2 regions of the Streptomyces sp. NPDC008238 genome follow, and region 2 is predicted to be linked to the other one. Evidence: riboswitches for the same ligand, from Rfam matches in the RefSeq annotation. Region 2 holds a riboswitch; the other holds the start of a gene.

Region 1 (4,676 bases), on a different contig from region 2:
CGCGTTCGCCGCGGTTGAGCTGGCGCTGCATCTCCCAGACCTCGGGGGCGTCGTCGGGGTGCACCCAGTCGTAGACGTTCCTGCTGCGGATGTGGTGTTCCAGGCCGCCGAACATAGTGGTGAGGGCGGCGTTGACGTCCAGGACGCGGCCGTCCATGTCGGCGATGCCGATGCCTATGGAGGCGTCCTGGAAGACCGCGCGGAAGCGGACCTCGCTCTCGTACAGCGCCTGTTCGGTGGCGGCCCGGGCGGCGAGCGCCGCGCGGGACAAGGCCTCCTGCTCCGTCCGCGTGCGTTCCTGCAGGGCGCGGGCGTATCCGGCGGCCACCCAGTGCTGCAGGCGGTTGCAGCGGGTGCGGCTCTCCTCCGGCGGGAGGGCGGGGCCGGGCGGGCAGTACAGGAGCAGGTAGGCGTCGACGACGTCCAGGATCCGCGCCAGCGCCTGGGGGTCGGTGCAGTGCGCCGCCACCAGCGCGGCGCCGACCTCCGCGGCCGGTCGGGGGTCGAAGGGCTGCGCGCGCAGGGCGGCGTTGAGACGCGCGGCGAGCGGGAGCAGGTACTCCTCGAACTCGCCGCGCGTCATGGAGGTGGCGGTGGCCAAATAGATCGCCCGGCTCCAGATGATCGCGAAGCGCCGCAGGCTGTCGGCGGGCTCCGGCTCCGGGCCGGGGGCTCTCGTCACCGTCACGCCTTGCGGCCGACGCCCGCGAACCCGCTGAAGACGACCGGGTCGAGCTCGTCGTCGTCCGTGCCGTCGGGGCGCCACAACGGCGGGGAGACCAGGCCGGGTTCGACGAGGTCGAAGCCGTCGCAGAAGCGCTCCACCTCGGCCCGCGAACGCATGATCAGCGGCGAGCTCGCGCTGCGGTAGACGTTCTCGACCCGCTCCCCCTCCTCGGGTGCGCGCGGGCCTCCCTCGACGGAGGCGTGGGTGACGACCAGCAGGCTGCCGGGGGCGAGGGCGTCGCGCAGCTCCGCCACGGCCTTGACCGGCTCGTCGGCGTCCTCGAGGAAGTGCAGGACCGCGACGAGCAGCAGCGCGACGGGGCGCTCCAGGTCGATGAGCCCGCGCACCTCGGGGCTGTCCAGGATGTCGCGGGGCGAGCGCAGGTCGGCGGCGACGATGGCGGCGGCGTCGCTGCCCTCCAGCACCGCGCGGCTGTGGGCGACGGCGACCGGGTCGTGGTCGACGTAGACGACGTGGGCGCCGGGACTGGCCGCCTGGGCGACCTCGTGGACGTTGCCGAAGGTGGGGATGCCGGAGCCGATGTCGAGGAACTGGGTGATGCCCTGGCCGACGGCGAAGCGCACCGCCCTGCGCATGAAGGCCCGGTTGGCCTGCATGATCTTCGGCAGCCCGGGGAAGGCCTCGATGGCCCGCCGTCCGGCCTCCCGGTCGACCTCGAAGTTGTGCGAGCCGCCCAGGTAGTAGTCGTAGATCCGGGACACGCTCGGCACGGAAAGATCGATGCCATGGGGGGCCCAGGCGGGACGCTCCATCAACGGCTCCAGCTCGTGGTCGGCGATCGGGACGAGTGGTCGTGGACACGACCACGTGCGTCAGAGGCTACTGACCGACCGTTCGAGAAGAACAAGAAATGGAAATATTCGATCCGTTTTCGGTCACAGACCAAAGGCATGTGCCCTGTTCCCGACAAGAGGGGAACAGGGCACACGCCTACCGCCGGATGACGGTGGATCGGTTCGATCAGACGTTGACGCCGTGGGCGCGCAGGTACGCCAGCGGGTCCATGTCGGAGCCGAAGTCGGGGGTGGTGCGGACCTCGAAGTGCAGGTGCGGACCGGTCACGTTGCCGGTGGCGCCCGACAGGCCCAGCTGCTGGCCGGCGGAGACCGACTGGCCGGCCGAGACAGACAGCGAGGAGAGGTGGGCGTACTGCGAGTACCGGCCGTCGGCGTGCTTGACGACGACCTGGTTGCCGTACGAGCCGCCCCAGCCCGCGGAGACCACGGTGCCGGAGGCGATCGACTTCACCTTGGTGCCGGTCGAGGCGATGAAGTCGACACCGGTGTGGTAGCCCTTGGACCACATGGCACCGGCCTGGTGGTAGGCCGTTCCCAGGGTGACGCGGTCGAGCGGGGTGGTGTAGCCGGAGGCGCTGGCCGCCTTGGCGGCGGCCAGCTTGGCGGCCGGGGCCGCCTTCGCGGCCTTCGGCGCGGCCTCGGTGGCGGCCTTCTCGCCCAGCGACAGGACCTGGCCCGGGTAGATCAGGTTCGGGTTGCCGCCGATGACCGACTCGTTGTCCGCGTACAGCTGCTTCCAGCCGCCCTCGACCGACTGGGCGCCGGCGATCTTGGACAGGGTGTCGCCGCCGGCGACCTTGTAGGAGCCGCCCGCGCTCTTCGGCGCGCTGGTGGAGGACTTCGGCGCCTCGGCCTTCGCGGCGGGAGCGGCCGGCTTGGCGGCGGGCTTCGCGGCGGTGCCGGAGACACTCTCCGGGGTGGCCGACGGGTCGGCCATCGCCTTGGTCAGACCGGCCTTGGGGCCGCACACGGGCCAGGCCTGCGGGCCCTGCGTCGCAAGGACCTTCTCCGCGACGGCGATCTGCTGCGCCTTGGTCGCGAGGTCAGCGCGCGGCGCGTACTTCGTGCCGCCGAAGCCGGCCCAGGTGCTCTGGGTGAACTGCAGGCCGCCGTAGAAGCCGTTACCGGTGTTGATGGACCAGTTGTTGGTGCTCTCGCAGGCCGCGACCTTGTCCCAGACGCTCACGGGAGCGGCGTGGGCACCGGTGGCACCGACGATCGGGAGCGCCACGGCCGCACCGGTGGTGCCGGCCAGCGCGCTGATTCGGGTGATACGGGTGTTCCGCGGACGACGGTGCTTTCCCTTACCGGGCATGCCGAATTCCTCTCCGACGCCTGCGAGGTAAGCTGTCGGGTTCGGGCTGGAGATGCCCGGCCGCAAAATGGCACGCCACATAAAGGCATGTCGCTGCGACTTCACCCCTAGCCGTCCCGAGACCAACGGGAACGGCAAACTACCTGGGTCCCCCGCTCCTGCCGTGCGGTCTTGTCATCCGGCGTCCGGGCGGCGGCAGGACTAGGCGTTCCGCCCGGAAGAATCTCGCAGGCATTTGTCCTGCGAGATCTGGAAGCTAAACGACGGAATCGTTCCGGAGCAAGGAGCGGAATCACGCCCCCCGGCGGACCGCAAGTCGATCATTCGCATCTGTGACTTTACGTGAGAAGTGTCCGCTCTGCGTAGGCGAAAATTTGGCCGACGGTAATCGGCCGATATCACCCGGTGAAATTCAGCGGGAAATGTGGACGATGCGTCGCCCGCGGTTTCCGTTGCGTGACCGGCACGTGACAACCATCACGTACCGATTGCCTACGCATGCACTGTGGGCGCATATGTCCGGTTAGACACCTCAATGCCGGATAAGGCGGGACCTGTTGTGGTTCAACCCGCCCCCGGCCGCACCGCCCTGACTGCCCGCCCGAACGGGCACCCCCGGTCCAACCGCCGGGGGCGGCCGGCGATTCCCGGATGCGCGGTTCACACGCCGCCGTTGGTGTGGTGTGCGCCACAACCGCCCCCGCGGCGGGGCGAGAACGGCGGGCGGACGGCGGGCCGCGTCCGAAGAACGGACGTGACAGCGCCGATTCGCCGACGGTAGCCTCCCAATCCCGCACATTTTCTTACATCGCCAGGGAGCCCTCGCGTGCCCTACCTCGCCGCCGACGACCGCTACGCCTCGATGGAATACCGCAGGACCGGGCGCAGCGGGGTCCTGCTGCCCGTCGTGTCCCTGGGCCTGTGGCACAACTTCGGCGACACCTCGCCGCTGGAGAACCAGCGCGCGGTGCTGCGCCGCGCCGTCGACCGCGGCGTGGTCCACATCGACCTCGCCAACAACTACGGCCCGCCCGCCGGCTCGGCCGAGGCCAACTTCGGCACGCTCTTCGCCCAGGACTTCCGGCCTTACCGCGACGAGCTCTTCATCGCCACCAAGGCCGGGTACGACATGTGGCCGGGCCCCTACGGCGAATGGGGCAGCCGCAAGTACCTGCTGTCCTCGCTCGACCAGTCCCTGGGCCGCATGGGCCTGGACCACGTGGACGTCTTCTACTCGCACCGCTTCGACCCGGACACGCCCCTGGAGGAGACCATGGGCGCCCTGGACTCCGCGGTCCGCCAGGGCAAGGCCCTCTACGCCGGCATCTCCAACTACCCCGCGGAGGCGCACCGCCGCGCCACCGAGATCCTGCGCGGGCTGGGCACCCCGCTGCTGATCCACCAGGCGGCCTACAGCATCCTCCAGCGCGACCCGGAGGACGGTGTCCTCGACGCCGTCGGCGACACCGGCACCGCCCTCATCGCGTACTCGCCGCTCGCCCAGGGCCAGCTCACCGACCGCTACCTGGACGGTGTGCCGGCGGACTCCCGGATGGCGCTCGGCCACTTCCTCAAGCGCGACGCCCTGACCGAGCGGAAGCTCGGCCTCCTGCACGCCCTCAACAAGCTCGCCGGGGAGCGCGGCCAGACGCTGGCCCAGCTCGCGCTGACCTGGGTGCTGCGCGACCCGCGGGTCGTCTCCGTGCTGATCGGCGCGAGCAGCGTCGCCCAGCTCGACCAGAACCTCGCCGCGCTCGACGCGGGCCCGCTCGGCGCCGACGAGCTGGCCGAGATCGACCGCCTCTCGGCCGAGGCG
Region 2 (4,676 bases):
CCGGCGGCGCGGGCGAGCCGGGCGGCGGGGACGGCGAGGGCGGGGTGGTGCGCGTCGACGAGGACGACGTCGGCGTCGCCGACCAGCACGGAGAGGTCCCCGGGCGGGGAGACGGACGTCCCTGAGGCCGCGTTGGTGGAGGCGACGGCGCGCTCGCCGGTGGCGGCGGTGACCAGGATCGTGGAGACCGCGGGGGGTTCGGGGGAGTCCGCGGTGAGGTTGATGACGTCGACGCCGAGGGCCGTGAGGTCGGCGTCGATCGCGCCGGCGAGGGGGTGGCCCCCGAATGCGGTGAGCAGGACGGCTTCCCCGCCGAGGTGGGCGAAGGTGGCCGCGGCTCCCGTCGCGGGGCCGCCGGCGGCGACGGTCTGGGTGCGGGCGGTGAGTTTCTCGTTCGGGGCCGGGACGTGGTCGACGAGGGTGATGACATCGAGGGTGCAGAGGCCTACGAAGAGTGCGCGCATGGGCGCATAGTGGCAGCAGGGGGCGTGCGTTTCGCGTTTTACGCGCCTCCTACGGGTGGGGGTGCACCATTTTTCCGGGAGACCCGACGCGCAGCGCGTCGATGCCACTACGCTGAGTGCTCGCAATGGTGCGCGGGGAATGCCGTGAGCAGGAGGACCGCATGGGGAACGCGCGACCAGGTGGGGCGGGTCCGGCGGACGTCGAGGTGGTGCTGGCCAGGGCGCAGAACGCCTTCGACGTCGACGACCACGTGCTGGGACGGCTGGCGACCGCGCTGATGGGCTGCACGGAGCTGGCGTCCTTCCGCCAGCGCAAGGGCCCGCCGCGCAGGCTGAGCCGCAGGACGTTGCGGCACACGTTCCTGCTGGCCGACGGCAGTACGCAGCTGCTGTGGGAGATCGAGCACAACACCGGCCCCGACGGCGACGAGCCGCTGTACGAGGTGTACTCGGACCCGGACACGCTGGCCGTCGCCCAGCACACGATCGACGCGCGCTTCGGCGAGCCCTCCCCGGAGGAGCTGGAGGCGGAGGCGGCGGACTGGCTGGCACGGCTGCCGCAGCTGGCGATGGATCTGACGCCCGGGCCCCGGCAGTACACGGAGCAGCACTCCGCCGAGCACGCGTGGCGGGTGCTGCGGCGGGCCGAGAACACGGACGTGCCCGGCGAGGACCTGCGCAGCCGGCTGGGTTCGGCGGTGGGCCACGACATCGCGTACGTCACCGGCCGGCACACCCGGATCGGCACCGGCCGGGTCGCCGGCTGGACGTTGTACGAGCACGCCTTCCTGCTGGAGACCGGCGAGGAGATCAGCCTCTGGGAGGTCGAGCACACGATGACCCCCGACGGGCGGCCGGTGTGCGAGGTCTACGCCGACGAGACGGCGGCCTGCGACTCGGCGGACGTACGGCTGGAGGCGCTGTGACCACGCGTTCACCGCGCGCCCGCCCCGTTCTGACCCTGTCCCCGGCCGCGTTCCGGATTGCGGCCGGGGGGCAGCCGGAGGAAATTGGGGCGTAGGCGTGTCGTTGGGAGGCGGGAGGTTCCCATGCCGGTCCTGGCGGAGGTCGAGTTCCCCGGTGTGACGGCCCTGCAGTACGAGGAGGCGAACCACCGCGCGGGGTTCGGGCCCGAGCATCCGCCGTCCGGGCTGCTCTCCCACGCCGCCGTGATCACCAACGAGGGGCTGCGGCTGGTGAACGTCTGGCAGTCCGCGCAGGCGCTCGAGGCCTTTATGGAGATCATGATGCCCGCCGCCAAGGAGTCCGGCTTCCCGGAGCCGACCGGACCGCCCCGGATCTCGGAGATCTACAACTTCGTCGTCCCGTAGCGGCGGCGGGGACGTCGCCTCGAAAAGGACCGGCGGCCCTGGTTGACGGGGGGAGTCACCAGGACCGCCGGAGTCGGTGCGGTCGTACGCGGCCGGCCGGCCGGTCGCACGACCGGTCGCCTCAGACCGTGAGGCCCTTGCTGCGCAGCCAGCCCATCGGGCCGATCGGGTCGCCGCCGCCGGGGCGCACCTCGAGGTGCAGGTGCGGGCCGGTGACGTTGCCCGTGGCGCCGACGCGGCCGATGGTGTCGCCGGTGCTGACCTTGCCGGAGGTGACGATCATCGAGGAGAGGTGGCAGTACCAGAGCTCGGTGCCGTCGTCGAGGGTCAGGATGATGCGGTAGCCGTACGAACCGGCCCAGCCCGCCTCGGTGATGGTGCCGCTGTGGATGGCCTTGACCGGGGTGCCGGTCGGGGCGGCGAAGTCCTGGCCGGTGTGGGTGTTGGCCCACAGCGAGCTGGACTCACCGAACCCGGCGGTCAGCGTGTACGAGGAGACCGGCTTGACGAAGCTCTTGGCGAGCTCGGCCAGGCGCTCGGCCTCCAGCTTCTTCGCTGCCTCCGCCGCGGCCTTCTTCTTGGCGGCGGCCTCGGCCCGCACCCGCTCCTGCGCGGCGGACTTGGCGGCCTTGGCCGACGCCTCCTGCTGCGCGGCGGTCCTGGCGGCCTTGTCGGCGGCGTTCCGCTGCTGCTGGGCCTGGTCGAGGATGCGGTTGCGCAGCGCCTCGCCCGCGTCGGGGCTCAGGGCCTCGGCGACGGGCTTGGCCTCGGGGGCGCTGTCGTCCTCGACGAGCGCGCCGATGCCGGGCAGCTGGGACGCGTCGGGCAGGTGCGGGAGGGAGACCGGGAGCGGGTTCTTGCCCTCGGCGGTGGCGACCCCGCCGACGCCGAGCACGGCCACGGCCGCGACGCCGAAGACCGCCGAACCGCGGCCCAGGGAGCGCTGCTTGGCGACGCGGTGGCGGCCGCGCAGGGGGCCGGCGGACTCCTCGGAGGGGTCCCACGGCTCGGCGTCCGGGCCCTCGTAGGGCGCGGCCTCGATGTCGCGGGTGTTCCCGAAGGCGTCGAAGGCCTCGATGTCCTCGTGGCGCGGCTGGGCGGGGGCGGCGGGCTCGTAGGCCTCGTGCCCGGCGGTCTCGTGCTGCGCGACGGTGGCGTCGGCAACGGCGCCTGCGTCGTGGGAGGCCGTCTCCTCGGCTGCCGCCGCGGCGAGCCAGCCGGCGGCCATGTTCCACTGCCCGGTGTCCCAGCCGTCGATCGCGTTCTTCGTCGGCGGTGCCTGCTCGGCTGCCGGGGGATTCCAGCCGGCGGCGATGTTCCACTCGGCGGTGTCCCACTCGGAGTACGCGGTCGCGGACCCCTGTTGCTGTCCGGGTATCAGGGCAGGCTCGTTCGACGCCACGCGGGCGCGCTCCTTTCCTTCCTTCTCGCCTACCGGGTTAGCTGACGGGTTCGGAGCAGGAAGGTCTCCTACGAGGACCTCGGAAGGCCCCCGATTCACCCCAGGAAGTGGTTCCCCGGTTCCCGCGGACGGGATTCGGCAAGCGCACGGCGCCGCCCTGACGGCGGCGGGACGACCGCGCTGCGTTATCGAACGTTAATAGAGGCGCCCGCCAATTCCAAGCCACTCAAGCGAGTTCATGACGGGAATCTATGGGGATGGACAGGACGGAACCGGACATTGCGCCGTGACTGCCGTGACCTACGGGAAATGTGAGTGTGCATCAGTCGTTATGCGGAAGGGAGTGCCGCGCTCACGGGCAGTGATGGTCACCCCGGACCCCGGCCGCCGAGCGCGCGCCCCAGACGGCCGTCCAGACGCTCCGCCGTGGCGTCGGTGGAGCGGTGTGCCGCGAGCATTCCGTGCACCTCACGCTGCAGGACCCGGGTGAACGTGACGTAGTGCGCGGTCGCCGGACGGGCCCTGGCGGCCTGCAGCGCGCACCACAGCAGGGTCGTGTACCCGGGGGTCGCGGCGGCGGGTGAGGGGGAGGGCTCGGAGCCGCGGCCCGCGGGGCGGTCGTAGAACCAGGCACGGGGGTCGTGAGGATCGTCACAGTTGACATCCCCGGCTCCGTATGCTGAGCGCCGCGCAGGGGCGAAACCCGCTCTGAGCAGGGCATGTTGGGCGCTGCGTCCGGTCAGGAAGCGGATCAGGTCCGCTGCGTCGCCGGGGCGGTCGCTGGTGGCCGCGACGCCCAGGCTCTGCCCGCCGAGGGCGGCGACGCCGGGGAGCCGGGCCACGCCGAAGCGGACGCCGGGGGCGAGCGCGGCGTCCAGCCGGTTGTAGGCGTACGGCCAGTTGCGCATCAGCACGCTCTGCCCCTCGGTGAACTGGGCGAGGGTGACCGACTCGTCGGCCTCCAGGGACTCCGGGTTGAGGTTGTTGGCGGCGCCCAGCCGGCCGAGCTCGTCCAGGCCCTCGCGCAGCCCGTCCTCGGTGCCGGTGTAGCGGCCGTCGCCGTCGACGAGTTCGACGCCCGCGGTCCAGAAGGTCTCCAGGGTGTTGACCGTCAGGCCCTCGTACGCGCGCAGTTGGGTGGTGTAGGCGGCGTGGCCGAGCGGGCGGACGTCGGCGAGGAGGTCGCCCATCTTGGCGTAGCCGCGCAGGTCGGCGGGGCGCCGGCCGGCCTTGGCGAGGTCGTCGGTGCGGTAGTAGAGCAGTCCGACGTCGGTGTTGAAGGGCACCGCGTACGTGCGGCCCTTCCAGCGGCCGGCGTCCGCGGCCTGGCGCAGGAAGTCCCCGTCGACGAGGGCGGGGTCGAGCGGTCGCAGCAGGCCGCTGTCGGCGAACTCGGGGATCCAGCTGATGTCGAGGTTGACCACGTCGTACGCGGCGGTGCCGGACTGGAAGGCGCCGATCAGCTCGCTGCGCTGCTCG

What was found. Region 2 has a riboswitch for cyclic di-AMP ahead of ACFZAU_RS11515 (M23 family metallopeptidase). Riboswitches for the same ligand answer to the same signal wherever they lie in the genome.
Region 1: another riboswitch for cyclic di-AMP. It lies ahead of ACFZAU_RS00775 (transglycosylase family protein); the one in region 2 lies ahead of ACFZAU_RS11515 (M23 family metallopeptidase).

What each region holds. Positions count from the first base shown of each region.
Region 1 covers NZ_JBIBGK010000001.1:165,625-170,300, reverse strand. Annotated here, with positions in the region: gene ACFZAU_RS00785 (putative bifunctional diguanylate cyclase/phosphodiesterase) at 1-688, opposite strand, end outside; gene ACFZAU_RS00780 (SAM-dependent methyltransferase) at 685-1,500, opposite strand; gene ACFZAU_RS00775 (transglycosylase family protein) at 1,709-2,860, opposite strand; cyclic di-AMP (ydaO/yuaA leader) riboswitch at 2,863-3,054, opposite strand; gene ACFZAU_RS00770 (aldo/keto reductase) at 3,687-4,676, shown strand, end outside.
Region 2 covers NZ_JBIBGK010000003.1:578,976-583,651, reverse strand. Annotated here, with positions in the region: gene ACFZAU_RS11530 (PfkB family carbohydrate kinase) at 1-464, opposite strand, end outside; gene ACFZAU_RS11525 (DUF6227 family protein) at 626-1,390, shown strand; gene ACFZAU_RS11520 (hypothetical protein) at 1,514-1,795, shown strand; gene ACFZAU_RS11515 (M23 family metallopeptidase) at 1,917-3,023, opposite strand; cyclic di-AMP (ydaO/yuaA leader) riboswitch at 3,209-3,348, opposite strand; gene ACFZAU_RS11510 (extracellular solute-binding protein) at 3,566-4,676, opposite strand, start outside.